Regions from separate parts of the Labrys sedimenti genome, predicted to be linked through region 2. Evidence: predicted binding sites of a transcription regulator. Region 2 holds the regulator's gene; the other holds the start of a gene.
The links. The regulator LexA, encoded in region 2, represses DNA repair genes until DNA is damaged. The targets are predictions, from matches to a motif close to TGTTCNNNNTGTGTTCNG.

Region 1 (14,807 bases), 280 kb from region 2:
GGGAACGCCTGCTTCAGTCGCCCGATCAGGTCCACCGAAAGCTCCACGGCGGTAACCGAGGGAATGTTGTAGAGATAGACGTCCCTCGCTTTCGGCCCGACCGCCTCGAACACGGCGGCAAACCAGGTGAACAGGCCATCGTCCTGCAAGCCCTTGAAATAAGAAGGCGGTGCCAGCAGCACGCCACGGCAACCGACATCGAGAGCCTGCCGGGCTTGAGCCGCTGCATCGGCAATGGCATTCGCCATCACGCCCACCACGATCTGCCGCGCCTCGATGCCGTCAGCCAGGAAAGCCGACAGCAGAATTTCACGTTCAGTCGACGCGATCGAGGCCCCCTCCCCGGTGGTACCGAACAGCGTAACGCTGCCGCAGCCATTGGCGAGGCACCAGCGCGCATGGGCGACGGCACGGGCGACGTCAACCTGCCCTTGGCCATCGAAGGGCGTGGCCAATGCCGCTGAAAGGCCAAAACGGTGGTGCGTCATCCCTGTCTTTCATCGATTTTTCAATATGCAACTACCGATAACAGACTAACATGTCAGTCGCAAGTCGGATGGAAAATTTTGTCTGATCAATTTCGGCTGCCGGGCTTGACCGGTTGCCGCGAGGCGGCGACATTCGCGGCATACAACCCGCGGCTCTCGCTTTGGCGAGCAGGCCGTACGGGCTCATCCCTTCAACCACCATCCGCTCATGACATTCCCCCTTGGGCTCGCAGCAACCTGGCCGGCTCTTGCCGGCAATCCGGATTTCGCCGCCCTGCTCGACCGCAGCCTCCGCCGCCTGACGGGGCGCGGGCTTTTTCCAACTCCGCCGGGCGAGCGGGCAGACGCGACATGGCTCTACGCCGAGGCGCCCTTCTGCCTTCTGGCCCATGACACCTATGCCGATCCCGTTTTCATTTATGGGAACAAGGCCGTACAAGCATGCTTTGAATATGATTGGGAAGAATTGACGCAATTGCCATCCCGTCTGTCGGCGGAGTTTCCGGATCGAGACGAACGCCAGCGCCTGCTCGATACGGTCAAAAGGCAGGGTTTCATCGCCGACTATCGCGGCGTGCGCATCGCCAAATCAGGCCGGCGCTTCTTCATCGAGAATGCCACAGTTTGGGAAGTGATCGACGATGCCGGCAACCGCCATGGCCAGGCCGCCATGTTCGCCTCCTGGCGCGATCTGCCCTGAGCCGTCAGCGGATGATCAGGGCCGTCCCCCACAGGCCGATCGCAAATACCGTATGCGCGACCAGATTGAGCAGGCGTACCTTGGTGGGATTGGGTGTTTTCGACGCGGCCCAGCCGATGCCGAGCCCGGGTTGCAGCAGGAACCAGCCGGCGCCCACCGTGACGATGCCGAGGATCCAGGCCGGCAGGAATGTCGGGTTCGCCAGCCAGGCGGCTCCGGCGAAGATCACCAGGATCACGCCATAGAGGATGCCGACCACGTAATGGCCGATCCATCCCAACGCCAATTCATGGGCATAGGGCTCGGCCTTGCCGATATCGTCATGGAAGACGCGGCCTTTTTTCAGATGCCAGAACCATCGGCCGACAGGGGCCCAGTTGGGCAGGTTCTCACCGAAGAATTTGTGCAGCACGATCGCCCATAGATCCATCAGGACCGTTGCACCAACACCGATCGCAACGCCGCGCCAGAAAAGTTCGAACATGCCGATTCCGCCAAGAGGACTGTATTCATCATACAAAACACGCCGCAGCCGGCGGGCGCAAGATTTCAAATCTCGAGAAGAGCGCGGATTTCGTCTGGATCAGCGATAATGATGCGGCGGGCCAGCGAAACGGCAAAGCCGCCGCGTGCCAATATGGCGATTTCCCGCTCGACCTCGGCGTCCCTGTCCGCCCGTCGCCAGGGACCGATGCGCCGGCGCTGTGCCAGCCGGGCGGCAGCCCTCTCCTCGGCCTTACCACGGTCCTCCCCTGCAAGCGCCTGGGCCACCAAGGCGCGATCGACGCCCTTGGCAGCCAAGGCAGCGCCGATCCGGCGAGCCGAAAGGCCGCGGCTGCGCCCGGCATGAAGGCGTGCCTCCACGAAACTGGCGTCGTCGATGAAACCGAGCTGCCGGCAATGGTCGATCGTGCGCTCGATCAGGTCTACGACGTCAACTTCCGGCCCCAGTTTGCGGCGCGCCCGTCGCTGCAGGACCAGACGGAGATTGGCGACGCTGGTCGATCGCTGGCCGAGATAATGGAGCGCCGACTTGCGCATCCAGCTTTCTTCGCGGCTCAGCGACGGGATGATGGACATGGCAGCCTCGAATCGTTGGAAAGAACTTGCCGGAACTCACGGCTGCGCGCCATCATCCTGCGGCTCGGACCTGGCTTGACAAGAATCGCGACACGCCGGCCTCTGCACGTCTTCTCGGATCAGGCGGTTCCCATGTCCTTCTCTCTGGTGATTTTCGATTGCGATGGCGTTCTCGTCGACAGCGAGATCCTGTCGGCGGAAGTCGAGGCCGAAGCCCTGTCGGCGCTCGGCGTCAAAGTCACCGCCCATGACGTGATGCAGCGTTTCCTCGGTCTGACCCAGGAGGCTTTGGAAGAGCGCTTCGAGCAGGATTTCGGTCTCAGGCTGCCGCCTGACCATGCCGAGACCACGCGTCGCATGCTTCGGGCAGCCTATATAGCCCGACTGGAACCCATTCCGGGCGTGCGCGAGGTCCTCCAGAGCCTGCCGATGCCCTTTTGCGTGGCCTCCAACAGCCCCCCCGCCAAGCTTGGCCTCGGCCTCAGCATCACCAACCTGTTCGAACTGGTCTATCCCAACATCTTCAGCGCGAAGCTCGTAGCGCAGGGCAAACCGGCACCGGATCTGTTTCTCCATGCAGCGAAGGCTCTGGGTGCGGCCCCCGCCGACACCGTGGTGGTCGAGGACAGCGTGGTCGGCGTCAAGGCGGCCAAGGCAGCCGGCATGACGGCGATCGGCTTCGTCGGTGGGCTGCACCATATGCCGCCGAGCGAGGAAACCCTGGTAGCCGCCGGCGCCGATCACATCGCCGAGACGATGGACGAGGTGAAGGCTCTGATCCTGGCGTAAGATCGGGGCCTGTCTTCGGACCAGCCAAAGCTTTTCTGTAAACGCCAAGTTTCCGGCTGCGCCAAAGACCAGCCCCCCGATCTCAATCCATCGAGATCCTGCCGCCGCGCAGCGATTTGACGTTGGAGCGGCGCGATTTGGACTCGAGGCGCCGCGCCTTGGCCGCTTTGGAAGGCTTGGTTGCCTTGCGGGGCGGCGGTGGCGGCGTGGCCGCCTCGCGCAGAAGCGCGACCAGCCTCTCGCGGGCATCTTCGCGATTGCGCTCCTGGGTGCGGAAACGCTGGGCGAGGATGACGACAACCCCTTCCTGCGTCAGCTTGCGGCCGGCGAGCTTCTGGGCCCGGATTGCGACATCGTTCGGCAGCGAGGGCGAAGTGCGGATGTCGAAACGCAACTGCACCGCCGTCGACAGCTTGTTGACGTTCTGTCCGCCGGGTCCGGAGGAGCGAACGAAATCCTCGATGATTTCGCGCTCGTCGATGGACAAAGTTGAGGTGATCTCGATCATGGAGCCTGCATAACGTATGGCCTTGGACCGTGCTGCTAAATTCTGCGGATAAGTTCACGAATTGTTCTTGTCTTTTCGTCCTTGCTCCTTCAATTTGCGGACCAAAGAGCCTATCTCTCGGCAAAAGCCCACAGGATCGTCCGTATGTCTGGCCGCCCCATCTCCGGCAGCGCTGTTCCATCGCCTGCCGATCGCCGCTTCATTACCGTGCGCGGCGCTCGCGAGCACAATCTCAAGAATGTCGATCTGGAAATCCCGCGCGACAAGCTGGTGGTGTTCACCGGCCTTTCCGGCTCCGGCAAGTCGTCGCTCGCCTTCGACACCATCTATGCGGAGGGCCAACGCCGCTACGTCGAGAGCCTGTCGGCCTATGCGCGCCAATTCCTCGAAATGATGCAGAAGCCGGACGTCGACCAGATCGACGGCCTGTCGCCCGCCATCTCGATCGAGCAGAAGACCACATCGCGCAATCCGCGCTCGACGGTGGCGACGGTCACCGAGATCTACGACTATATGCGCCTGCTCTGGGCCCGCATCGGCATTCCCTATTCGCCGGCAACCGGGCTGCCGATCGAAAGCCAGACGGTCAGCCAGATGGTGGACCGGGTCATGGCCATGCCGGAAGGCACCAGGCTGTTCCTGCTTGCTCCCGTCGTGCGTGGACGCAAGGGCGAATACCGCAAGGAACTCGCCGACTTCCTCAAGCGAGGCTTCCAGCGCGTCAAGATCGACGGCACCTTCTATGAAATCGCCGACGCCCCTGCCCTCGACAAGAAGCTCAAGCATGATCTCGACGTGGTGGTTGACCGCATCGTGGTCCGCGCCGACATCGCCAGCCGCCTGGCCGACTCCTTCGAGACCGCGCTCGAACTCGCCGACGGCATCGCCGTGGTCGAACTCGCCGACCAGAAGGAGGCCGACGGCTCGCCCAAGCGTGTGATGTTCAGCCAGAAATTCGCCTGCCCCGTCTCCGGATTCACCATTCCGGAGATCGAGCCGCGGCTGTTCTCCTTCAACAATCCCTTTGGTGCCTGCCCGTGCTGCGACGGCATCGGCACCGAGATGACGGTCGACCCTGTCCTGGTGGTGCCGGACGAGACATTGTCGCTGCGCAAGGGCGCGCTGGCCCCCTGGGCGAAATCGACCAGCCCCTATTACAGCCAGACGGTCGATGCCCTCGCCAAGCACTACAAATTCGGCGTGACTACGCCCTGGAAGGACCTGCCGGAAAAGGTGCAGCAGGTGTTCCTCTACGGCTCAGGCGAGGAACAGATCGTATTTTCCTTCGACGATGGCCTGCGCTCCTACGAGACCCGCAAGGCCTTCGAGGGCGTGGTCACCAATCTGGAGCGGCGCTGGAAGGAAACCGATTCCGAGCAAGCGCGCGAGGATATTTCGCGCTTCATGGCCAACACGCCCTGCAAGGCCTGTGCCGGCTTCCGCCTCAAGCCCGAATCCCTGGCCGTGAAGGTCACGCACAAGCATATCGGCGAAATCTCGGCGATGTCGGTGCGCCAGGCCCAGCACTGGTTCGAAGCACTGCCGGCCGAGCTCAATACCAAGCAGAACGAGATCGCGGTCCGCATCCTCAAGGAAATTCGTGAGCGCCTGCGCTTCCTGGTCGATGTCGGTCTGGATTACCTGACGCTGGCCCGCAATTCCGGCACGCTGTCGGGTGGTGAGAGCCAGCGCATCCGCCTGGCCTCCCAGATCGGCTCGGGCCTCAGCGGCGTGCTCTATGTGCTGGACGAGCCATCCATCGGCCTGCACCAGCGCGACAATGAGCGCCTGCTCGAAACGCTGCGGCGCCTTCGCGAACTCGGCAACACCGTCATCGTGGTGGAGCATGACGAGGATGCCATCCTGCAGGCCGATTACGTTGTCGATGTCGGGCCCGGTGCCGGCGTGCATGGCGGGCGTGTCGTAGCCCAGGGCACACCGGCCGAGGTGATGGCCAATCCGGCCTCTCTCACCGGCAAATATCTGACCGGTGAACTCTCGGTCCCCATGCCTGCCGAACGGCGCAGGCGCCAGAAGGGCAAGGCGCTGAAGCTCACCGGCGCTCGCGGCAACAATCTCAAGGATGTTTCGGTCGAGGTGCCGCTCGGCCTGTTCACTTGCGTCACTGGCGTCTCGGGTGGCGGCAAGTCGACCCTGCTGATCGATACCATCTATAAGGCCGTCGCCCGCAAGCTGAACGGCGCGCTGGAGCACCCGGCGCCCTACGACAAGCTCGATGGCCTGGAACTGATCGACAAGGTCATCGACATCGACCAGTCGCCGATCGGCCGCACCCCACGTTCCAATCCGGCAACCTATACCGGTGCCTTCACGCCGATCCGCGAATGGTTCGCCGGCCTGCCCGAGGCGAAGGCGCGCGGCTATCTGCCGGGACGCTTCTCCTTCAACGTCAAGGGCGGGCGCTGCGAAGCCTGCCAGGGCGACGGCGTCATCAAGATCGAGATGCACTTCCTGCCCGACGTCTACGTCACCTGCGACGTCTGCAAGGGCAAGCGCTACGACCGCGAGACGTTGGACGTGCGCTTTAAGAACAAGTCGATCGCCGACGTGCTCGACATGACGGTCGACGAGGGAGCCGAATTCTTCAAGGCCGTGCCGAACATTCGCAACACCATGGAAACGCTGGCGCGGGTGGGGCTGGGCTATGTCAAGGTCGGCCAGCAGGCGACCACCCTGTCGGGCGGCGAGGCCCAGCGCGTCAAGCTCTCCAAGGAATTGGCGCGCCGCTCGACCGGGCGCACGCTCTACATTCTCGATGAGCCAACCACAGGCCTGCATTTCCACGACGTCGCCAAGCTCCTGGAAGTGCTGCATGAACTGGTCGACCAGGGCAACACCGTGGTGGTGATCGAGCACAATCTCGAAGTCATCAAGACGGCCGACTGGGTCATCGACATGGGACCGGAAGGCGGCGACGGTGGCGGCGAGGTCGTTGCCGAAGGCACGCCGGAAGCGATCATCCGGGAACCGCGTTCCCATACTGGGCGCTTCCTGCGCGAGGTGATGGAGCGCCGTCCCCAGGGGCGCCGAGGCGAAGCAGCCGAATAACCCCTTAAGATGCGGGCGCCCTCGTCTGCATCCCAGATGCCCGCGGACATGCGCGGCCAAGAGCCGGAGAGATTCCGCGCTCCGGGTTGCGCTTTACGTCGGCGCCCCGATCTCCCGTCATGGCAAAGCCATTGCCAAACGAGTGTTTCGCTGGTTAACGCTATAGCCATTCATATATAGCGAGTCGGCGCGACCGCTCCGTTTCCGGGAGAAGCAAATGTTCAGGATCCTGCTCGCCGCTGGTCTGGCCCTCGCCAGCACCGCTGCCCGGGCTGACGAAGTAGTGCTTTATGGCGCCGGCAGCCTTCGTGCGGTGTTGACCGACATCGCGCAGGATTTCAGCAGGAAGAGCGGCGTCAAGGTACGCACCGACTTCGGTCCTTCAGGCCTGATGCGGGAGAAAATCGAGCAGGGCGACAAGGTCGACATCCTGGCTTCGGCGGACATGGCTAGTCCCCGCAAATTGCAGAAGGATGGCAAGGCGAGTGCCGTCGTCATGTTCACCCGCAACCGGCTTTGTGCTTTCGCCCTGCCTGAAGCCAGGCTCGCCAGCACCAACTTTGCCGAGCGCCTGCTCGATCCTGCCGTGAAGCTCGGCACGTCCACGCCCAAGGCCGACCCCGGTGGTGACTATACCTGGGCCATGTTCCAGTTGATCGACAAGCGAAACCCGGGCGCCTTCGCCAAGCTGGATGCCAAGGCCCAGAAGATCGTTGGTGGCTCGACAGCGCCTATCCCCGCCGGTCAGGATCCGATTGCCGATGGCTTCAAGAGTGGGCAGATCAACGTGATGATGGGCTATTGCAGCGGAGCGGCGCAACGCAAGGCGGCCACGCCGAACCTGGAGGTCATCCAGGTCCCCGAAGCCTATGAAACCGGCCCCGAATATGGCCTGGCTCTGGCGCACACCGACAACGCCTCTGCCGTGGCGCTGATGCTAGCGATCCTCTCGCCGGAAGGTCAGGCCACCTTCGGCCGATATGGTTTCGCGCCGGTCGGCCTGCCGTCTCAACCCTGAACGCAGCGAAGGAACAGGTGGCATTCCCAGCATTGGTATATGCCGCCCCGTCATTTCCATCGGCCTTCGGGTGGCGCGTACAGCGGCGCCAGCAAATCTCCCGGCAATGCCAACGGGAAATTTGGTGCGCATATTACCGGCTGCTCCCAGCCACAGATGGCGCCAATGAACCAGAATGGCGCGCAGGCGCCCCGCCATCGGTCTGCGCAGCGGCGCTGCCGCCAGCAGGACGAGAGCCCATGGCAGCAAGCTTTTTCGGCCACTCGACTCACGTCCAGACCGGCCAACGGCCGAGAATGGCGTGGCCCGCAGCCAGGGCAGGCGAAACTGCGCAAGAATGGCGTGGATATCGTCCTCATAGAGCCGCCCGTCGGCAAAACCGTTGGCACTCTTGTTGCCGCCCACCGGCTCGGTATGCCGAACCGGAAATTCATCGATCACGGCAAAATCGCGAGGGCTTTCAGCGACGAGGTTGCACCAGATGAGGTCGATGCCGCTTTCATAGCCAAGAGCGTAGAGCGGCGCGATCCGTTCGAGAATGTCGCGCCGAAAGACGGGACACATCATCTCCACGAAATTGACATAGCGCAGAGCGTACCGTCTCTGTCGAAGCAGGCAGGCATAGGTGAAATGGCTATCCCATGTCAGCGCCGGTTGGGCAATCTTGAGATTGTGCTGATCGCAGCGGGAAAAAATCCCATTGATGGCAGCTGGAGATGCCTCAATATCCTCATCAAGAAAGCATATATATTTATATCTACTGATAAACTTCGCGTTTTCGCGCAAGAATCCGTCATAGCCGGCAACCTTTCTACCTAAGCGACGCTCAAAATAGACCCCATCTTCCTGGATGGCGGGCGAGTTGGGTTCGTAGCTGCTGAGAAAGACATCATAATTTCTATCCACACCAGTGGCCAGCCACTTCGCGTGAAGACTCTTTGGCCCGATCCGCGCAACCAGCAGATATTTTCGGGCTCTTTTCTCCGAGCCATCTCCTGAACCATTCGTCGTCATTGCTTCAGTCTCCCGCTAACCTTCCAGGGGTTCGGCGCACTTCGGCGTCACGTAAGCTCAGGACCCAATCAAAATAAATAAACAACCCCAAATGAAATGAGACTTATCACATTTTATAGGATCTTAATGAATCTATACTCGAATATATCTTCGATAAATACGCCAGTGAACGCATCAAAGATTCTTGATTATTCCTATTTTTCGAGTTCCCTATAGCATGCCGGCACCTTGGGAAGCCAAGTCCAACTTTGGTGTATAGCGGTACTACTGGCGGGGTAACGTACACTACGTCTCGGCGAGCATTCTTGGGTGCCGGATTAGGGCTGCCTCCTGCCAATTGCGCCGAGCGGTATTACCAAGCGCTGCTGGCGGTATGCGGCCGATACCACCGCCACTTTCTGCGATATCCCGCCCTGGGCCTCTCAGCCGCTACAGTCCGAAAAAGATATGCACGGTGCGCATCACAGTCAGGCCATCATTGCCATTATGGACGATTTTTAAATGATGACAGCATTACGACATGCAAAAAATGCATGATTGTTGTGCGATGCAGCATCTACCTCATTCGAGGAAAAAACGGCATATAGGGAATGTGAACGGCGTTGAGGAATTCGCTTCAACGCAGGTTCGCAGAAGAGGAACCTTATCATGTTGTTCGCAGCTTTGATCGAACGTGTCCGCATCTGGCGCCGTGAGCGCGAGACGCTGGCCGAGCTCAGGCGCTTGAACGGACGCGATTTGGCCGACATCGGTATCAACCCTGCCGACGTTCGCGCAATCGCGCGTCAGGCCGCCCGCGCCTAATCTTGCAGGTAATGACCAATGGGCTGCACGGCTCATTGGTACAGTTTCGACGATCCACCCGCGTGTCCATCTTTTGCAGTGGAAAGTCGTATCGCATTTGCCAGCCGGTGGTATGCCGGCCGGCGATCGGGCTGCGATGATATCGAGCCTAAGCGAAAAGTCGTAGGCGCCGCCTTGCAGGACGAGGGCCGAGTGCCACATAGCCGCCCTTTTTGGGGCGGCTTTTTGTTGGGTTGATGCTTCAATAGCCGCCCCCGATGGTCTAAAAGCCGGGGCATGAGCATTACCCCCATTCATATCATCGGCGGCGGTCTCGCCGGTTCCGAAGCCGCCTGGCAGATTGCCCAGGCAGGCGTTCCCGCCATCCTGCACGAGATGCGCCCCGTTCAAGCGACCGAGGTCCACAAGACCACGGACTTCGCCGAGCTCGTCTGCTCCAACTCCTTCCGCTCCGATGACGCCGAGACGAACGCCGTCGGCCTGCTCCATGAGGAAATGCGCCGACTGGATTCGGTGATCATGGCCTGCGCCGACAGCCACAAGGTTCCGGCGGGCGGCGCGCTGGCGGTGGACCGAGACGGCTTCTCGGCTGCAGTGACGGAACGGCTGACGTCACACCCCTTGATCGAGATCCGGCGCGAACATGTCGACGGCCTGCCGCCGGCGGATTGGGACAATGTCATCGTTGCCACCGGTCCTCTCACCTCCAAGCCTCTGGCCGATGCCATTGCCGCGCTAACCGGCGAAACCTCGCTCGCATTCTTCGACGCGATCGCTCCGATCGTGCACCGCGAATCCATCAACATGGACATCGCCTGGTTTCAGTCGCGCTACGACAAGCCCGGCCCGGGCGGCACCGGCGCCGACTATATCAACTGCCCCCTCAGCAAGGAGGAATACGAAGCCTTTCTCGACGCCGTTCTGACCGGCGACAAGACAGGCTTCAAGGAATTCGAGGGCACGCCCTATTTTGATGGCTGCCTGCCGATCGAGGTCATGGCCGAGCGAGGTCGCGAAACCCTGCGCTTCGGACCGCTGAAGCCGGTTGGCCTCACCAACCCCCGCAACCCCGAAGTCAAGCCCCACGCCATCGTGCAGTTGCGCCAGGACAATGCGCTCGGCACGCTTTACAATATGGTCGGCTTCCAGACGAAGCTGAAATATGCCGAACAAGTTCAGGTCTTCCGCCTGATTCCGGGGCTCGAGAATGCCGAATTTGCCCGCCTGGGCGGGTTGCATCGCAACACCTATCTGAATTCGCCGGTATTGCTGGACCCGACGCTGCGCTTGAAGACGCAACCGCGCTTGCGTTTTGCCGGCCAGATCACGGGATGCGAAGGCTATATCGAAAGCGCGAGTGTCGGCCTGATGACGGGCCGCTTCGCCGCCGCCGAACGCCTGGACCAGCCGGTAACACCGCCGCCGGCCACCACGGCCCTCGGTGCCTTGCTCAACCACATCACGGGAGGGCACCTCGTCAGCGAGGATGCAGGCCCGCGCTCCTTCCAGCCGATGAACGTCAATTTCGGCCTGTTCCCGCCTTTGGAGGCCTCGCCGAAGGGGGAAGGCGGAAAGCGCTTGCGCGGCAGCGAAAAGACCCTTGCCAAGAAGCGGGCGATGAGCGCCAGGGCCTTGGAAGCGTTGGAGGCCTGGAAGAAGACGACGGCCGGCGAGCAGCTCCACGCCTGAGCATCGCGGTTTGCTTCAAGCCATTGCCATCCCGGGGCAAGAAGCAGGATGGGCACGGGCTTGAGAACGATGTAGCTTGCATCTGGTTCCGGCCCGCGTCCTCGCTGGAACTGACGATCCGATCGACGACGTTCACAATCCCACCTCGTCCTCTCCGAACAGGATCCTGCCATGCCCCGCCTCCATGGCCTCGCATCCGCCCTGGCCCTGCTTCTCATTGCAGGCCAGGCCTCGGCTGCCGACACCTCATCCGGTGCCCCTGCCGCAGCTGCAACCTCCGATCTCGCCCCCATCCGGGCTCAGATCAAGGCGGAGGACTATAAGGCTGCCATAGCGGCCCTCCAGCCCCTGGCTGACCAGGGCTCGAAAGACCCCGACGTCTACAATCTGCTCGGCTTCAGCCTGCGCAAGAGCGGAGACCGCACGACCGCGCAGACCTTCTATCAGAAGGCGCTCGTCCTCGATCCCAACCATAAGGGAACCCTGGAATATCAGGGCGAACTCTTCATCGAGAATGGCGACCTTCCCAAGGCTCAGCAAAATCTCGCTGCCCTGGTCAAGCTATGCCCCAATGGCTGCGAGGAGCGAGAAGACCTGGAGAAGGCGCTGGCCCAGGCTGCCAAACCGAAATAGTTCGGGGCAACCTTGCCTTCAGGTTAACGCAGCTTGCGTGAAAACCGCCATAGGTGCCATTGACTGCGCCATTGCGGCAGTTCGGCCTCCTGGCGAAACCAGTCAAAGCCCGGGCGCGTCATGCGCTTGAGCAAAGGGCCAACCAGCGCAAGACCGACATAGGCGGGTGCAACTGCAGTGGGCACGGCAGGCAGCAATTGCTCCGCCTGGTCCAGATGCCGCAACGCTACCCCGGCAAACTCGGCAAACATGGCCCGCATCTCACCGGTGTTGCGTCCGTTCAACAGATCCTCCCGGGCCGTTCCGTGCTTGAGCACGAGATCGGCCGGCACGAAGATCTGTCCCCTCGCCGCATGCCGGGCAGCCTGTTTCATCAGGCAGGCCATGCCATAGGCCACGCCGGCATGCCCGGCAAGATCGGCAGTGCCCGGGTCGCCGCCATCGGCGAGAATGAGGCTGGCCAAACGGAACAGACTGGAATAGGTCTCGCCGCAATAGCCTTCCAGATCGGTAACGCTCTGCAGCAGGTCGTCATAGAGATCGTGCGCATGGGCATCGATCAGGGTTAAGAGCGCCGAAGCCGGGAGGTGGTAGCGATCGATCGCGGCCAGAAGCTCGGAGGCAACGGGATGCCCCGAGATATGCCCCCTCGCCTGCCCCTCCAGCAGGTCCCGCCACCATTGCAACCGGACTTCGCCCGGCAGAGGCTCCGACACCATATCCCTCACGCGCTCGATCTCGCTGTTGAAGGCGTAGAGCGCATTGAGGCCGCGCCTGTGCTCGGCCGGCGCAAACAGATTGGCAAGCCAGCGATTGCGGTCATGTTCGCGCAGCAGGCTCGCGCAATAAGCTTCGTTCGTCATACTAATATTGGAATTGGCCAGGGAATTGGCCGGGCGGTCGGCGCTCATGGCACGGCGATCAAGGCGGCAGCCACGCGCCGATCCTCGGCGAGCAGGACATTCCAGGTGCGGGTCGCAGCACCGGTCGGCATTGCATCGACGACGATCTTGAGATCGCGAAAACGCCAGCGCAGCGCTTCGGGGAAAAATGCGACGTCGGGACCGGTGCCGACGAGCAGGATCTCGATGGCATCGGCCTCCACGAAGACCGGCTCGAAGGCCTGCGCCGAAAACTCGGCCACGCTCGTCACCGGCCAGGCATGCATGCCCGAGGGCAGGCAAAGAAGCGAACCGCGATGCGACATCTCCGCAAAGCGGAACCCACCGGTGCCATAGGCATCGATCGGCGCCACGCGCGGCAGGAAGCGGCGTTCGCCTCCGGTCATGGCAGCTTACTCCGGCTTGTCGCCGCCTGCCGTCTCATGGCTGCCCGGACGCAGGCCCAGATAGATCAGGACGGGCGAGGCAATGAAGATCGAGGTGTAGGTACCGACCAGCACGACGCCGAACAGCATGGTGGCGGTGAAGCTGTGAATGGCGTGGCCACCGAACAGAAGCAGGGCCAGCAAGGCCAGTGCCACGGTGACGTGGGTGATCACCGAGCGCGACAGCGTGGCATTGATCGACTCGTCCAAGAGCTCATCCATCGGCTTCTTCTTGTATTTGCGCAGGAGCTCGCGGATTCGGTCGTAGATCACCACGGTATCGTTGAGCGAATAGCCGAGGATGGTCAGCAGCGCTGCAACGCTGGTGAGGTCGAAATCGATCTGCGTCACCGACATAAAGCCGATGGTGAGCACGATATCATGGACGTTGGCGATCATGGCGCCGACAGCGAACTGCCAGTCGAAGCGGAACCACAAATAGATCAGAATGCCCAGAATGGCGACGAAGATGCCGACTGTGCCGACCGTCACCAGTTCCTGCGAAACGCTCGGGCCGATGATCTGGATCTGGTCATCCTTGCCGGAGATGTAGTCCGGCGCCAGCGTCTGCTTGACCTTTTCGGCAACCGCATTCTGCTCGGCATCACCGCCCGGCTGCAGGGCAATGCGCATGAGCACCTGCCCCTTGTCGCCGAAACTCTGGATCTGGACTTCTCCCAGCCCGAGCGGCGTCAGCTTGTCACGAATGGCCTGCACGTCGGGCTGCCCCGATTGAGCCGTGACGCCAAGGGCGATACCGCCCTTGAAATCGATGCCGTAATTCAGGCCGTGGGTGAAGAAGAGCACCAGGGCCAGGATCGACAGCACCGCCGAAATCGGAAAGCTGATACGCCGGAACCGGATGAAGCCGAAGCTGGTATTGTCGGGAACAATGCGAAGATGGCGCACCGCGCTCACTCCATCAATCTATCAAATCGGGATGGAACGAGGCTTGACCCCGCGATACCACCAGGAAACCAACAGGCGCGTGACCGTGAAGGCGGTGAACACCGTCGTGATGATGCCGATCCCCAGCGTCACCGCGAAGCCCTTCACGGCGCCGGTACCGACGAAATACAGCACGGCGGCGGCAATGAAGGTGGTGATGTTGGAATCCAGGATGGTCGCCAGCGCCCGGGCAAAGCCGGCATCGAGAGACATCAGCACGGTTCGTCCGGCCCGCACTTCCTCGCGTATGCGCTCATAGATCAGCACGTTGGAGTCGACGGCGATGCCGACCGTCAGCACGATGCCGGCGATGCCCGGTAAGGTCAGCGTCGCGCCGAGCAGGGACAGGATGCCGAAGATCATGCCGACATTGAGCGCCACGGCGACGGAGGCGATGATGCCGAATAGGCCATAGCTGGCGATCATGAAGCCGATGACCAGGATCGAGCCGACCAAGGCGGCCATCTCACCGGCGCGAATGGCGGCCTGGCCGAGGCCCGGACCGACCGTCTGTTCCTGAATCACCGTCATGGGCGCGGGCAAGGCACCCGAACGCAGCAGCAGCGCCAGATCCTGAGCCTGCTGGGTGGTGAAATTACCCGAGATCTGGCCCGAGCCACCGGTGATAGGCTCGCGAATGACCGGCGCCGACAGGACCTTGCCGTCGAGCACGATGGCAAAGGGCTTGTTGACATTCTCGGTGGTGACACGACCGAACTGGCGCGCGCCATTGGTGTTGA
Region 2 (14,807 bases):
CCTGTTTCACATCCGCCGCCGTAGGCGTCAGGCCCGTGCCGATCGCCCAAACGGGCTCGTAAGCGATCACGGTGTTGGCAGCATAGGCGCCCGACGGCAGGGAACCCGCAAGCTGGCTACCCACCACGTCGAGGGTCTTGCCCGATTCGCGTTCCGCGCGGGTCTCGCCGATGCAGACGATGGCAACGAGGCCGGCGCGCAAGGCCGCCTCGGCCTTTGCCTTGACCGTCGCGTCGGTCTCGCCGTGATCGGTACGACGCTCGGAATGGCCAACGATGACATAGGTCGCACCGGCATCCTTCAGCATTTCGGCGGAGATGTCGCCGGTATGGGCGCCCGAGGGCTTGGCGTGGCAATCCTGTGCCCCGATCTTGATATGCTGCCCCGCTGCCTGCGCCGCAAAGCGCGAAACCAGCGTAAAGGGCGGGCAGACCAGCACCTCGGCGGCACCGGCTTCGCCGGCTGCGACACCGGTCGCAATGGCCTCGAGCTCGGCGACCCCCTTGGTAAGGCCGTTCATCTTCCAATTGCCAGCGACGAGCGGGCGCGGCCGGTTTGCTGTCATCTTGCTGATCCTCTTTCTGTCAAACAGGATTGCCGAGACTGCTCGGCAGGACGGGCTCGGAAATCCTGTCGCCTGTCGAGGCCTGCGCCGGGAAACTCCGCTTGGGCCCCCTCGATGCGCCGACTTCATCTGGCGTGCTTAGCAACCCCGTTCCCGTGGAGCAAGGCGTGGGTGCTGCAAGAAACCCGTGGCCGCGCCATTGCGACGCCACGAGCTCGTCCCTATGATGCGCCGCTTTTCGTGCGCCGCCCCTTACGGGAACGTTCATGCGGCCCGAAGCGGCGAAGAAACGATGCGGGGTTTCCCGGGTTCTCCGAGACGAACCTGGAAAACCCCTTTGCCTTGATGGAACCAAGACACCGATGCTGAGCTCATTCCGCGAAGTTATGACCAAGGGGCCCGCCAAGATCATCACGGCGGGGGTCATGTTCCTCCTGAGCGGCAGTTTCGCCTTATGGGGTGTCGAAGGCTGGCTGCAAGGGCGCAGCAATTCCGATGTCGCCACTGTCGGCGGTTCCACGATTTCCGCCAACGCCTATAGCGAAGCCTATCGTGCGCGAACCTTGCAGATCACCCGTGCCACCGGCAAGGCGGTCACCCCCGACCTCGCCCGCACCTTCGGCCTCGACAAGCAGGTTCTCAACGGCCTGATTTCGGAAAAGGCCATGGATGTGCAGGCCGCCAAGCTCGGGCTCGGCCTCGATCCTCAAGCCATGGTCCGGACCGTGATGAACGATCCCGACTTCCAGGTCTCCACCCCCGGCAAGCCGCCCGTCTTCGACGCCAATGCCTTCCGCCAGATGCTCGAAAACAACGGCATGAACGAGGAGATGTTCTTCGCCCGTCAACGTGAGGTCTATGTCCGCGGCCAGATCGACCAGGGCCTGACGGCCGGCGGCCCAGTCCCGCAAGCTCTGCTGCAGGCTGCCGCACGATACGAGCAGGAAAAACGCAATACCTCCTATTTCGTGCTGCCGCAGAGCAGCGTGGGTGACATTGCCCCGCCCGATGCCGCCAAGCTGCAGGCCTATTACGACGAGAACAAGGGTACCTTCCGCACCAAGGAACTGCGTAGTCTGAGCTATATACTCGTGACGCCAGCCGAGCTGAGCGGCCGGGCCACCGTCACCGATGCCGACGTCCAGGCCGCTTTCGACAAGGACAAAACCGGCTCGGCAGCGCTGGAGCAGCGCACCGTCGAACAGATCGCCTTCCCTTCGCTGGATGAAGCCAAGGCCGCCGCCGCCCGCATCGCTTCGGGCCAGATCACCTTCGAGGGCCTGGTCACCGAGCGCAAGCTCAAGCCCGAGGACATCGATCTGGGCACCGTGTCCAAGCGCCAGCTCAGCGACCAGAAGGTCGCCGACGCCGCCTTCGCCCTGAAGGAAGGCGCGACGTCGGAGGCCGTGCAGGGCAATCTCGCCAACGTCATCGTCAAGGTCACCAAGATCGTCGATGCCAAGATCGTCCTGCGCGGTGAACTGGAGCGCCAGCGGGCATCGGAGGCCGCCAAGAATCTGCGTGACTCCATCGAAGACGAACGCATGGGCGGCGCCCCGCTCAAGGATATCGCTGCCAAGCTCAAGCTGAAGGCCGTGACGCTGCCGCCGGTCGATGCCCAGGGCCGTGACGCCGAGGGCAAGCCGGTTACCGTTCCGCTCGCCACCCAGGTCCTGCCCGCTCTCTTCACGGCCGAACCGGGTTCCGATCCCGAAGCCGTCGACGGCCGAGATGAAGGCCTGATGTGGTTCTCGCTGGACAGCGTGGTTCCGGCCCGCGACCGCACGCTCGACGAAGCCAAGAACGAGGTGATCGCCTCCTGGACCGCGGATCAGAAAGTTGCCAAGCTCAAGGAGAAGGCCGACGAGCTGGTGACTCAGCTGCAGGGCGGCAAGTCGCTCGAGGACATCGCCAAGGGCCTGAACCTGCAGGTCACGCCCGCCTGGGATCTCACCCGCAACGGCCAGAGCCAGCCCGTGCCTCCAGCGGTCGTCACCGCCGTGTTCGCTACCCCGCTCAAGGGCTTCGGAACGGCGCTCGCCGCCAACGGCACCGATCGAATCATCTTCCACGTCGAGGACAATGTGATCCCTGAGCTCGATGCCAAGGCTCCGCAGACCGAAGCGCTGTCCAAGCAGCTCGCGACCGGCATCAGCCAGGATCTGATGACGGAATATGTCAAGAAGGTCGAAGACCAACTGGGCGTGGCCATCAACCAGACCAATGTCGACCGAGTCGTCGGCACCGGCAGCCTCTGAGTCGCCAGCATGCTTCTCGAACCTTCCTTCGAAGCCTTCTCGGCCGCCTACGCAGCCGGCAAGGCGCAGATCCTGACGCTGACGCTGGTCGGCGACCTGGAGACGCCGGTTTCCGCCTTCATGAAGCTGGCGGGCGACAGGCCCAACGCCTTCCTCCTGGAATCGGTTGAAGGTGGCGCCACGCGCGGGCGCTATTCCATGATCGGCCTGGAGCCCGACCTGATCTGGCGCTGCCAGGACGGCAAGGCTTCGATCAACCGCCATTTACCGGACCAGACCTTCGAAGCGCTGGACGGCCACCCGTTCGACACGCTGCGGGCCCTGATCGCGGAAAGCCGGATCGAGCTGCCCGAAGGCGCACCGCCGATGGCGGCCGGCCTGTTCGGCTATCTCGGCTATGACATGGTGCGGCTGGTGGAAGAGCTTCCCGCCGCCAAGCCCGATCCTATCGGCATTCCCGACGCGATCTTGATGCGCCCCACGCTGATGGTGGTGTTCGACGCCGTGCGCGACGCGATCACGGCCGTGACGCCGGTACGCCCGCAAGCGGACGTTACGGCCAAGCAGGCTTATCTGCGCGCCGAACAGCGGCTGATGACCATCGTCGACGGCCTGGACCGCCCGACACCCAAGCTTGCCGAGACCGTCGATCTGGACGCCCTGCACGCCCAGCAGGTTTCCAACACCACGGAGGCCGACTATCTGGCCATGGTGGCCCGCGCCAAGGAGTACATCAAGGCCGGCGACATCTTCCAGGTCGTGCTGTCGCAGCGCTTCAGCGCACCGTTCCAGCTGCCGCCCTTCTCGCTCTATCGCGCCTTGCGCCGCATCAACCCGGCTCCCTTCCTGGTCTACCTGCAGCTCGAAGGCTTTTCGGTGGTCTGCTCCAGCCCGGAAATCCTGGTCCGGCTGCGCGAGGGCAAGGTCACGGTCCGGCCCATCGCCGGCACCCGCCCGCGCGGCAAGACCAAGGCCGAGGACGATGCGCTGGCCGAATCACTGCTCAACGATCCCAAGGAACTGGCCGAACATCTCATGCTGCTCGATCTCGGGCGTAACGATGTCGGCCATGTCTCGGCGGTCGGCAGCGTTGTTGTGACCGATCGCTTCTTCATCGAGCGCTACAGCCATGTGATGCACATCGTCTCGAATGTCGAGGGCAGCATCGGCCCAGGCCACGACGCACTCGATGCGCTGGCGGCGGGCTTTCCGGCCGGTACCGTCTCGGGTGCGCCCAAGGTCCGCGCCATGCAGATCATCGACGAGCTCGAAAAGGACAAACGCGGCCTCTACGCCGGCGCCATCGGCTATTTCGGCGCAGACGGCCAGATGGATACCTGCATCGTGCTGCGCACGGCCCTGGTCAAGGACGGCACCATGCATGTCCAGTCCGGTGCCGGCATTGTCTATGACAGCGTGCCCAGCAGCGAACATGCCGAGTGCGTCAACAAGGCCAAGGCCCTGTTCCGTGCTGCCGAGGAAGCCGTCCGCTTCGCCGGCCAGCCCGGCCGGGGACAGTAAGGCAGGCGGATCGCATCCATGGCTTTAGCGTTTTGCGATTTGACGGAATCATCTCGAATCGCAAAGACTCGTCGGAACAAGGAACTAGAGCAAATGGGCGTTCACACTTGAACGCACTTTGCTCTAGATGGCCCGGTGCCCGACGATCGGCCCTGCTGACCTTTGCAGCCGCTTATGTCGTGCTGTTCGCAGACTTCTATCTATACCACTATCCAGGCGGCTTGCAGGCCATCGCCTTGATGCTGGCTATTGCGCTGCCGGCCCTGGGCGCGGCCTATGGCATTTTCTTCTTCCATTGGCTCTTCGAGAGCGAGCGCTCTGCCCCCTATGCCGACTACGGTTTCGGCATCTGGCTGGTCTCCTCGCTCGCCTCGCTGATCTACATGGCCGTCTTCGCCGGCCTTGGAGCGCTCCTGCCCTATGGCCTGGAGAGGCTCGAACTGTTCGGGAACACCGTGCAGATGATCGCCTCGCGCATGACCCTGGCCTCGGACTATTTCGAACCCGTCGTGGGCCGCAATCTCGCGTTCTTCGTGCTGCTGGAGGTTTTTGCCTGCGCCTACGGCAAGAAGGAAGGCATGCGGGTTCGCGCATCCCATCGGAACGCAGGTCCGGAGCGGTTCGACCCCTGATCCAAAACCTGCCTCAAGGTGCGACGATCAGGAGGACATAGGCGACGAAAATCACCAGATGCGCAAGGCCTGTCAGAAGCGTCGTACGTCCCGTGCCGAAACTGACGACCCCCATGGCGAGGGCAAGAAGGAGCAAGATCGTATCGCCTGCATTGAGGCCGAGGGTCAGTGGACGTCCCGTGATGAGGCTCGCCGCCACGACTGCTGGAATAGTCAAACCTATGGTTGCACAAGCCGAGCCCAGGGCGACGTTGAGCCCCCGTTGAAGCTCGTTCTTGAACGATGCTTTTATGGCGGATATTGCTTCCGGCATCAGGGTGACAAGCGCAATCCCCGCGCCGACAATCGCGTCGGACTGCGTGATCTCGAGATAGCTAAGTCCGTCCTCCACACCAGCTGCCACCCGTTCCGTCAGTAGGACGATGCCCCCCAGTCCCAAGAGCAGCAGGACAAGATGCGTCGGCAGGGAGTAGGCGATGGCAAGATGTTCGCCCTGCACTTTCTCCAATGCACGAACCTCCGAAAAATCCTCCTTCTGGCCGTAGCTTTGCGCGAAAATGAAACTGCCATATAGCAGAATCGAAAGCACACCGACGAAAACAAGCTGTATGGATGAAAAAGTCCCGGGTGCCGCAGACAGGGTGTAATTGGGCAGAACCATAGTCAAGACGGTGAGCGCGACAAGGACGGAGAGAAAAGCACTCGTTCCCTGTCTCCTGATATCCTGTCGGTTATGGCGCCATCCCCCCACCGTCAGCGCTATCCCGACGATGCCGCAACAAACGATCATCACGGTGGAAAAGACCGACTCACGTGCCAATGTTGGATTATTGCTGCCGTGAAGCATCATTGAAACGATGATCGATACTTCAATGGTCGTTACCGCGAAGGTAAGAACCAATGTACCGTAAGGTTGTCCGACACGGTGAGCTATCGCTTCGGCATGATGCAAGGCCGCAAATACGGTCACCAGGACAAGACCGATCGAAATAGAATTCAAAACAATGACAATTGCAAATTCGCCTTGTCCCACTGCAAGCACATTGGACTGAAAGATCAGTGCGACCATAAAACAGACGACAGGCAGGACCCATGTCCATGAAGTTGCTCGGCGTAGGAATGTATCAAGCACGAGGGGCACCGAAGTTGTACTTTGCAAAAAGGCAACCATAATCACATATCACATCATCGAAACGATTTCGGTAGATAAGCGCTCGTCCAGAAGCTTTCGACGAAGCGCCAGTTCCATCGAGGGTTGGCGCCCATGCGACGAAAGCGGCATCGCCGAGATGCTTGACCTTGAGCGGGCGAGAGCTCGCTGCGCGCATCTCCGAACCTGCTAGCTCTGGAAAGATCGCTATCCCGGAACCGCTTGACCCGCTGCCTCCTGACGCCTAGTCGTGATGGCTTCAAAGGAGGCTAGAGCCGTGACGACAGACCGTTCCATGACCGTGACGCTGATCGACAATTATGACAGCTTCACCTGGAACCTCTGGCATTATCTCGGCCAGCTGGGTTGCACCGTCACGGTCCATCGCAACGACAAGGTCAGCGCCGACGACGTGATTGCCGCCGCGCCCGATGCGATCGTGCTCTCCCCCGGCCCCTGCACGCCCACCGAGGCCGGTATCTGCTGCGAATTGATCGAGAAGGCCAAGGACCGGATCCCTCTCTTCGGCGTCTGCCTCGGGCACCAGGCCATCGGCCAGGTCTTCGGCGGCGACATCGTGCGCCTCGCCATTCCCATGCATGGCAAGATCTCCTCGATCGACCATCGTGGCCGCGGCGTCTTCAGGGGTCTGAACGGCCCGTTCATGGGCACGCGCTATCACTCGCTCGTGGTCAAGCGCGACAGCTTGCCGACCGATCTCGAGGTTACCGCCGAGACGGATGACGGTGTCATCATGGGCCTGCAGCACAAAAGTGCGCCACTGCATGGCGTCCAGTTCCATCCGGAGTCGATCATGTCCGACCATGGCCACCGCATCCTCCAGAACTTCCTGGAGCTGGCGGCGGAATGGAATGCCAAGCATCGGCCCCTCGAAAGCGAGCATGTGTGATGGACGGTTTCAAGCCCTATATCGGCAAGGCCGCCGCTGGTTCGCTCACGCGCGACGAAGCGGCTGAAGCCTTCGACCTCCTGCTCTCCGGGCAAGCGACGCCCTCGCAGATCGGTGGCTTCCTGATGGCGCTCAGGGTCCGCGGGGAAACACCGGACGAGATGGCCGGCGCCGTGAGCGCCATGCGCGCCAAGATGCTGACGGTGGAAGCCCCCGAGGATGCCGTCGACATCGTCGGCACTGGTGGCGATGCCTCCGGCTCCTACAATGTCTCGACCGCCGCCTCCCTGATCGTGGCCGGCGCGGGCGTAAAGGTTGCCAAACATGGCAATCGCGCCCTCTCCTCCAAATCCGGCGCCGCCGATGTTCTGACAGCGCTCGGGGTCAACATCGAACTCAGACCGGAAGACATCGCACGCTGTATCGCCTTGGCTGGCGTCGGGTTCATGTTCGCACCCGCTCATCACGGCGCGATGAGACATGTCGGCCCCACCCGCGTCGAACTCGGCACACGCACGATCTTCAACCTGCTGGGACCGCTCTCCAACCCTGCCGGCGTCAAGCGGCAACTGCTCGGCGTCTATGCCCGCCAATGGCTTCAGCCGATGGTGGAGGTGCTCAAGACTCTGGGCTCGACGCGCATCATCGCCGTGCATGGCAGCGACGGGCTCGACGAGATCACCACCACCGGGCCCACCGAGATCGTCTCGCTGGAGAATGGCGAGATCAGCCACGGTGTCATCACGCCTGAGGAAGTCGGCCTGCGGGTAGCCACCCCCGACGATCTGAAGGGGGGCGACGCCGCCCACAACGCAGTGGCGCTGCGGGCCGTGCTCGAAGGCGAGAAGACGCCCTATCGCGACATCGCCCTCCTCAATGCCGGTGCCGCCTTGCTGGTGGCAGGGCGGGTGCGGACCCTGGATGACGGGGTGGCCCTCGCTCGCGAATCCGTCGACCAGGGCAAGGCCCTGGCAACGCTCGACCGTTTGGTTGAAGTTTCCAACGCGTGAGTGCCATGGCCACCATTCTCCAGAAGATCGAAGCCTATAAGCGCCGCGAGATCGAGGCAGCGAAGGCCGCAAGCCCGCTGCCGGAGCTGATCAAGCTGGCGGACCGGGCCAGTCCCGTACGCGGCTTCCAGAGGGCCCTCCGGGCCAAGCTCGACGCCGGCAATACTGCCTTGATTGCCGAGATCAAGAAGGCCAGCCCGTCCAAGGGCCTGATCCGCGCCGATTTCGACCCTCCGGCGCTTGCCCGCGCCTATGAAGCCGGCGGGGCGGCCTGTCTTTCCGTGCTGACCGACGAGCCCTCCTTCCAGGGACGGCCGGAGTTCCTCACCGCGGCGCGTGCGGCGGTATCGCTGCCCGCCTTGCGCAAGGACTTCCTCTACGACCCCTACCAGGTGGTGGAAGCAAGGGCCTGGGGTGCCGACTGCATCCTGGTGATCATGGCCAGCGTCACCGATGCCGAAGCCCGTGCCCTGATTGCGGCCGCGAAGGACTGGTCCCTTGACGTCCTGTGCGAGATCCACAATCACGACGAGCTCGAGCGCTCTCTCACGCTCGATGTCGGCATGATCGGTATCAACAATCGCGATCTCAACGACTTCGTCACTCGCCTGGAGACGACCGAGACACTGGCGCCGCTGGTGCCCGGCGATCGCCTCCTGGTCGGCGAAAGCGGTATCTTCACGCCCGGCGACGTCCAGCGCCTGCAGACGGTGGGCGTCAACACCTTCCTGGTCGGCGAGAGCCTGATGCGTCAGGGCGACGTCACCGCCGCCACGCGCGCCCTGCTGTCTGTGGACCAGGCGGCATGAGCCAGCAAAATGCAAAGCCCGTCCTTACCCATCTCGACGCCTCCGGCGAGGCGAACATGGTCGATGTCTCGCAAAAGGCGGTGACCAGCCGCACCGCGATCGCCGAAGGGCGCGTGGTGATGCAGCGCGCGACGCTCGATCTCGTCTTGTCGGGCGATGCCAAGAAGGGTGACGTCCGCGCGACCGCTCGCATCGCCGGTATCATGGCCGCCAAGAAGACGCATGAGCTCATCCCACTCTGCCACCCCTTGTTGCTGAGCAAGGTCGCCGTCGAGATCGAGCCCGATACCGCTCTGCCCGGCCTGACGGTGCGGGCGACAGCCAAGGTCGCCGGACAGACCGGCGTGGAGATGGAAGCGCTGACCGCAGTTTCCGTCGCCTGCCTGACCATCTATGACATGGTCAAGGCTGCCGACCGGGGCATGCGCATCGAGGCGATCAGGCTCATAGAGAAGTCCGGCGGCAAATCCGGCGATTGGCATGCGGAGGAAAATCCATGAGCCTGCTTCCCGTCGCGGACGCGCTGGCCAAGGTGGTTGCCGGCGTGAGCCCGCTCCCGGTCGAAACCGTACCGCTGCACGCAGCGCGGACCCGTGTCCTGGCCTCGGGCATCACGGCCCTCAGAACCCAGCCGGGCTTCAACGCCTCCGCCATGGACGGCTATGCCGTGCGGGGGCAGGATGCCCAGGAGGGTGCTGTCCTCGAATTGATCGGCGAATCGGCGGCGGGGCATGGCTATGCCGGTCGTGTCGGCGAGAACCAGGCGGTACGCATCTTCACGGGTGCCCCCGTGCCGGATGGCGCCGACACGGTGGTGATCCAGGAGCAGACCCGCCGGGAGGGCAACCAGGTCCTCGTCGAAGCCACGGCCAAGCCCGGCCAGCATATCCGAGCCCGCGGCCTGGACTTTGCCGAAGGCAAGGAAGCGCTGGCACCAGGTACCGTCATCGGCCCCCGCGACATTGCCCTTGCAGCGGCGATGAACCACCCTCGCCTGCCCGTCCATCGCCGCCCCAAGGTCGCCATCCTCGCCACCGGCGATGAACTGGTGCTCCCCGGCCAAGCCATCGGCGAGAACCAGATCGTCGCCTCCAACAACTTCGCCATCCGCGCCCTCGTCGAAGCCGAAGGCGGCGAAGTGCTCGACCTCGGCATCGCCAGCGACGACTTTCCGGCCCTGGAAGCCGCCATCAAGCGAGCTCGCGCCGAAAAGGCCGATGTGCTCGTCACCATCGGCGGCGCATCCGTCGGCGATCACGATCTGATCCAGACCGCACTGACCCGCGAAGGCATGCGGCTCGGCTTCTGGAAAATCGCGATGCGGCCAGGCAAGCCGCTGCTGCATGGGCGGCTCGGTGCCATGCACATTCTCGGACTGCCGGGCAATCCGGTCTCCTCCGTGGTTTGCGGCGTCCTCTTTCTTGTGCCGCTGCTGCGCACGTTGCTTGGCCGTTCCGACGCAGGCCCGCCACGCCGCAAGGCCGTCTTTGCCCGTTCCTGGCCGGCCAACGATATTCGCGAGGACTATATTCGCGCCCGCTTCCTGCTTGACGATACGTCAGACATCCTCAAGGTGGAGCCATTAACATTGCAGGATTCGTCGCTCGTCAGCGTGATGCAGCATGCCGATTGCCTGGTGATCCGGCCGCCCTTCGCACCCGAAGCAAAGGCGGGTGAGACCTGCGAGATCATCGATCTCCGCACGGCAGGCTATTGACCACGTCTTTAACCTGAACTTCATTGTTGCAGAACACAGTAGGAACATGTAGCACTGTTCTTGTTTTGTTTACACCTTCACCGTGATTCGCGGCCGCCACGACGGGATAGCCATGCTGACCAAGAAACAACATGAATTGCTTCGGTTCATTCATGAGCGCCTGAAAGAACAGGGTGTGCCTCCTTCCTTCGACGAGATGAAGGAAGCGCTGGACCTCAGGTCCAAGTCTGGCATTCACCGCCTGATCATGGCGCTGGAAGAGCGTGGCTTCATTCGGCGCCTGCCCAATCGCGCTCGAGCGCTCGAAGTGGTGCGCCTGCCCGAATCGGCAGTACCGAGCGGTGGCGGCCTGTCGCTGGCCTCTTCCCAGCGCGGTTTCCGTCCCAATGTGATCGAGGGCAATCTCGGCAAGGTGCGCCCCGTCAGGCCTGAAATTGACGACGAGGTCGGCCGGCCGGTCCTTGTCCCGGTGATGGGGCGCATTGCCGCCGGCACGCCGGTCTCCGCCATCCAGTCCAAGAGCCACACCATCAGCGTCACGCCGGAAATGCTGTCCTCCGGCGATCATTTCGCTCTGGAGGTCCGTGGCGATTCCATGATCGAGGCCGGTATCTTCGACAATGACACCGTACTCATCCGCCGCCAGGACCATGCCGATACCGGCGACATCGTCGTGGCTCTGATCGATGACGAGGAAGCCACGCTCAAGCGCCTGCGCAAGCGCGGAGCCTCCATCGCACTGGAGGCTGCCAACCCGGCCTATGAAACTCGTATCTTCGGGCCCGACCGGGTGCAGATCCAGGGCAAGCTGGTCGGTTTGTTCCGTCGCTACTGAGTGTGGCCGACGCCAAGGCCTGCCGGTCATGAGTGCGCTTCGCGCAATCGCGAACCGCAGCCTGCAGCGCCGCGATGTCGAAGACCTAGTCGCGACGAAGCTTCCCCATTCCGTCGTCGATTGCGAGATGGAGGAGTGCGATCTTTCGCGTCTCGATCTCTCTCATTGGGTATTCGAGCGTTGCATCCTTAGAAACGCCAAGCTGGTCGGCGCCAAGCTTGCCAATACGCTCTGGCGCAACTGCAAGGCGAGCGGCGCCGATTTCCGTGGCACGGATCTGGAGGAAGCGAACTTCCGCACCGGTGATTACAGCAATACCAGCTTCCGGCGTGCCAAGGCGGCTTCGGCGACATTCATCGGTTGCAAGCTGACGGGCGCAGACCTCTCGGAGATCTCGGCGCTGGGGCTGGTTTTCGAGGAGGTTCTGCTGATGTCGGCCAAACTGCCGGCCTTTTCCTTCCGCAAGGCCGTGCTGCGTCGTCTCGACTTCACCCAGGCCGATTTACGCCAATGCGACTTTCGCGAGGCGACCTTCGAGGAATGCAGCCTGCGCGATGCGAATCTGGCCGACACCCGCTTCGAGGGGGCCGACCTGCGCGGCGCCGATCTCGGTGGACTGAGGCTGGGAGATGCCCTCTATTTCAAGGGCGCTACGATCTCGAAAGGCCAGGCCGGCCAGTTGCTGGCCGAACTGGGCTTGCGGATTGCCTGACAAAACGTCCGGAATTTACAGGCTCATCGGCTCGACATCAGACAACCAGGGGTGCTCGAACCACTATCCGCCCGAGCACTGCCGAAAGTCGGCATGAAACGGGAAGGCAGGTCAGTCGACTGCAATCATGACATCTGAGGCCTTGATGACGGCATAGGCGTTCTGGCCGGGCTTGAGATTGAGGTCGTCGACGGCCTCGTTGGTGATCGACGCGGTAATGATGGTACCGTTGACCTCGAGTTGGATATGGGAAGTGGTCTGCCCTTTCGTCACGCTCTTGATCGTACCCTTGATCTGGTTGCGGGCGCTGATTTTCATGAAACTTCCCTTGGCGACGCGAAAAACGCGATCATCATCATTCTCGAAGCAATGTCCACCGGCAAATACTGGTGAAATTGGTGTGTCCGCCGCCCCTTCCAGACGGCGACACGATCAGGGTAACCGCCTCAAAACGCGCGGCCGTTACCCTGAAAATTGCGGGCAGAGGCCCGTAGGGGCGGCCGCCTTCTCGCTCAGACGCGGTACAGCCGATGCTCAGGAAAGACCGATGATGTCGCTGCTTTGCAAATTGACCGTGCCCTGGATCGCGATCTGAAAATCCGCCTTCTTGTCACCGTTTATATCGCCCTGGAGCATGGTCTGCCCACCCTGGAAGATATAACGCAGTTCACCCGACGAGCCGGTGAAATCGCTATTGGCGATCAGGCTGTGGAACTCCTGAAAACCGGCTACCGAACTGTTGGCGTCGATGCTGCTGAGGTCGATCTTGTCCTCGCCTTGGGTGAAGTCCATGATCGTGTCGGTTGCCGCCCGGGTCAATCCGCTGTCCTTGACACCCAGCAGCTTGAAAATGTCGTTGCCGCCCTCCCCCCAGAGGATATCGGCCCCAACGCCGCCGGCAATGATGTCGTTGCCGTCATTGCCGTGCAGCGTTTCTGCGATCGCTCCACCGACGATAGTATCATTGCCGGAAGTGCCCCACACGATCTCGAAACCCTTCACATTCTCGCTGCCGCCGGATGTGCCGAAGGTTGCGGTCTGAGCATTCAAGCCGAGAGCCGCCGTGGTGCCAAGATTGATATTGAGGGGGTCCGTCGTATCAGAAGCAACAGCGAAGACGTCTATCCCGGTGCCGCCGTCCACCTTATCGGTACCGCCGTCGTTGGAGGCGAAATAGACGTCATTGCCCGCACCGAGGCCATATATGTCGTTACCGGCCTGATCGTGGACATATTCGACACTGGCGCCACCGACAAAGGTATCGTTGCCCGCCCCCAGATAGAAATCGCCGGTCACCAGACCGGCACCGGACTCGGTGAATTTGTCGTTGCCAGCTCCGGTCTGGACATCGCCGTAGATGGTACCGCTGTTGGTGATGGTATTGCCGCCATCGCCACCATAGACGCCCCTATAGATCGTCTTGCTGTTGGTGAGGGTGTTGACACCCTCGCCCAGATCGATGCCGTCGACGCTGCCCGAATTGGTAATCTTGTCGTTGCCGTCGCCAGCCGAAATGAAACCGTAGATCACGCCGGTGTTGGTCGCCGTATCATCACCCGTACCCAGCCAGACGGCGCCATCGATCTCCTTGCCGTTGGTAAGGCTGTCATTGCCGGCGCCGAGGTCCAACGCGCCCTGGAAGTACTGGTCGCTTCCGGCGTCATAGCCATAGGCCGCGTCGCCGACGATCAACCCCGTATTGCTGATGACGTCGGCTCCCAAACTTCCAAGTATCGTCCCGTACAACTTTCCTGAATTCTTGATGGTGCTATTGCCTTGCCAGAGGCCTATCGAAACCTGGATATCCCGCTGACTATCATCTGCGAAAGTCAGGAGTTGATCATTTCCAATTACAATGCCGGAGTTCGTAACGGCATTCTTGCCCTCGTTGATCAAGATCGAACCATCGATCTCCCCAGTATTCGTGACGGTATTACCAGCGGTCGGGACTCCGAGGGAATTCAGCGGAGCCGCGCCAAAAAGACCGATATCGCCCTGAATCAGCTTGCTGTTGGTGATGCTGCCAAGCCCGCTGGACCGAATGGCATAGCCACTATCCGTAGAAATCGTCCCAGCGTTCGTCACCGTCAATATCGCAGCGCTGTTATTATAGATTCCGAAATCACCACCAGAGATGGTCGCGCCTGCCAGGTTTTTTACGGAAATTTTTGCGTTGGAATAGAGATTGCTTCCTGAACCGCCGACATAATAGACAGCTCCCGCATCCCCCCGGATAATTCCGGAATTTGCGACATCCAAGGCCGCATTTGTTCCGATGCCGTAGAGGGAACCGTAGATGGAGCCTTCCGCTCCCACATTGACCTTTGTCGTTACAAGGGTGCTCGTGGCCGGCGCGTTCACGGCAAGGCCGTCTCCTTGCAGGCCGCCGACCCCGCCATTGATCGTTACAGTCCAGGGGCCTCCGTCGAGCTGAAGCCCCAGACTGTCGGCGGAAATAATGTAGGAATCCAAATTTACCTTGTAGGTGCTTCCGGCTGCACCCGCCGCGAAGACGCTGTCATGGGTGATACCGGTTGGAAGTACAATGTTGCTCATGGAAAATTCCTGGACTGCGCTCAGTTGGCGATGGAATACCTGATATCCAAGCCACTTCACCTATCGGCTTGGCAGTGAGAACGACCGCGAGCATACATGACGTCTGGTATCCATGCGATGGCTTTACTCTGG

Region 1: the regulator LexA is predicted to act here: its motif matches at 3,617-3,634, upstream of uvrA (excinuclease ABC subunit UvrA).

What each region holds. Positions count from the first base shown of each region.
Region 1 is NZ_JAXOUF010000001.1:831,048-845,854, forward strand. It holds gene U1R88_RS03910 (dihydrodipicolinate synthase family protein) at 1-488, opposite strand, end outside; gene U1R88_RS03915 (MEKHLA domain-containing protein) at 697-1,188, shown strand; gene U1R88_RS03920 (DUF2938 domain-containing protein) at 1,193-1,672, opposite strand; gene U1R88_RS03925 (regulatory protein RecX) at 1,738-2,268, opposite strand; gene U1R88_RS03930 (HAD-IA family hydrolase) at 2,401-3,057, shown strand; gene arfB (alternative ribosome rescue aminoacyl-tRNA hydrolase ArfB) at 3,140-3,565, opposite strand; gene uvrA (excinuclease ABC subunit UvrA) at 3,710-6,634, shown strand; gene U1R88_RS03945 (extracellular solute-binding protein) at 6,852-7,652, shown strand; gene U1R88_RS03950 (hypothetical protein) at 7,572-8,666, opposite strand; gene U1R88_RS03955 (DUF1127 domain-containing protein) at 9,315-9,470, shown strand; gene trmFO (methylenetetrahydrofolate--tRNA-(uracil(54)-C(5))-methyltransferase (FADH(2)-oxidizing) TrmFO) at 9,747-11,159, shown strand; gene U1R88_RS03965 (tetratricopeptide repeat protein) at 11,331-11,792, shown strand; gene U1R88_RS03970 (phytoene/squalene synthase family protein) at 11,816-12,703, opposite strand; gene U1R88_RS03975 (Mth938-like domain-containing protein) at 12,700-13,080, opposite strand; gene secF (protein translocase subunit SecF) at 13,087-14,028, opposite strand; gene secD (protein translocase subunit SecD) at 14,050-14,807, opposite strand, start outside.
Region 2 is NZ_JAXOUF010000001.1:1,112,825-1,127,631, forward strand. It holds gene tpiA (triose-phosphate isomerase) at 1-565, opposite strand, end outside; gene U1R88_RS05420 (peptidylprolyl isomerase) at 928-2,823, shown strand; gene trpE (anthranilate synthase component I) at 2,833-4,344, shown strand; gene U1R88_RS05430 (hypothetical protein) at 4,452-4,976, shown strand; gene U1R88_RS05435 (calcium:cation antiporter) at 4,990-6,147, opposite strand; gene U1R88_RS05440 (anthranilate synthase component II) at 6,422-7,036, shown strand; gene trpD (anthranilate phosphoribosyltransferase) at 7,036-8,046, shown strand; gene trpC (indole-3-glycerol phosphate synthase TrpC) at 8,052-8,855, shown strand; gene moaC (cyclic pyranopterin monophosphate synthase MoaC) at 8,852-9,355, shown strand; gene U1R88_RS05460 (molybdopterin molybdotransferase MoeA) at 9,352-10,572, shown strand; gene lexA (transcriptional repressor LexA) at 10,685-11,407, shown strand; gene U1R88_RS05470 (pentapeptide repeat-containing protein) at 11,436-12,119, shown strand; gene U1R88_RS05475 (TOBE domain-containing protein) at 12,231-12,437, opposite strand; gene U1R88_RS05480 (calcium-binding protein) at 12,654-14,675, opposite strand.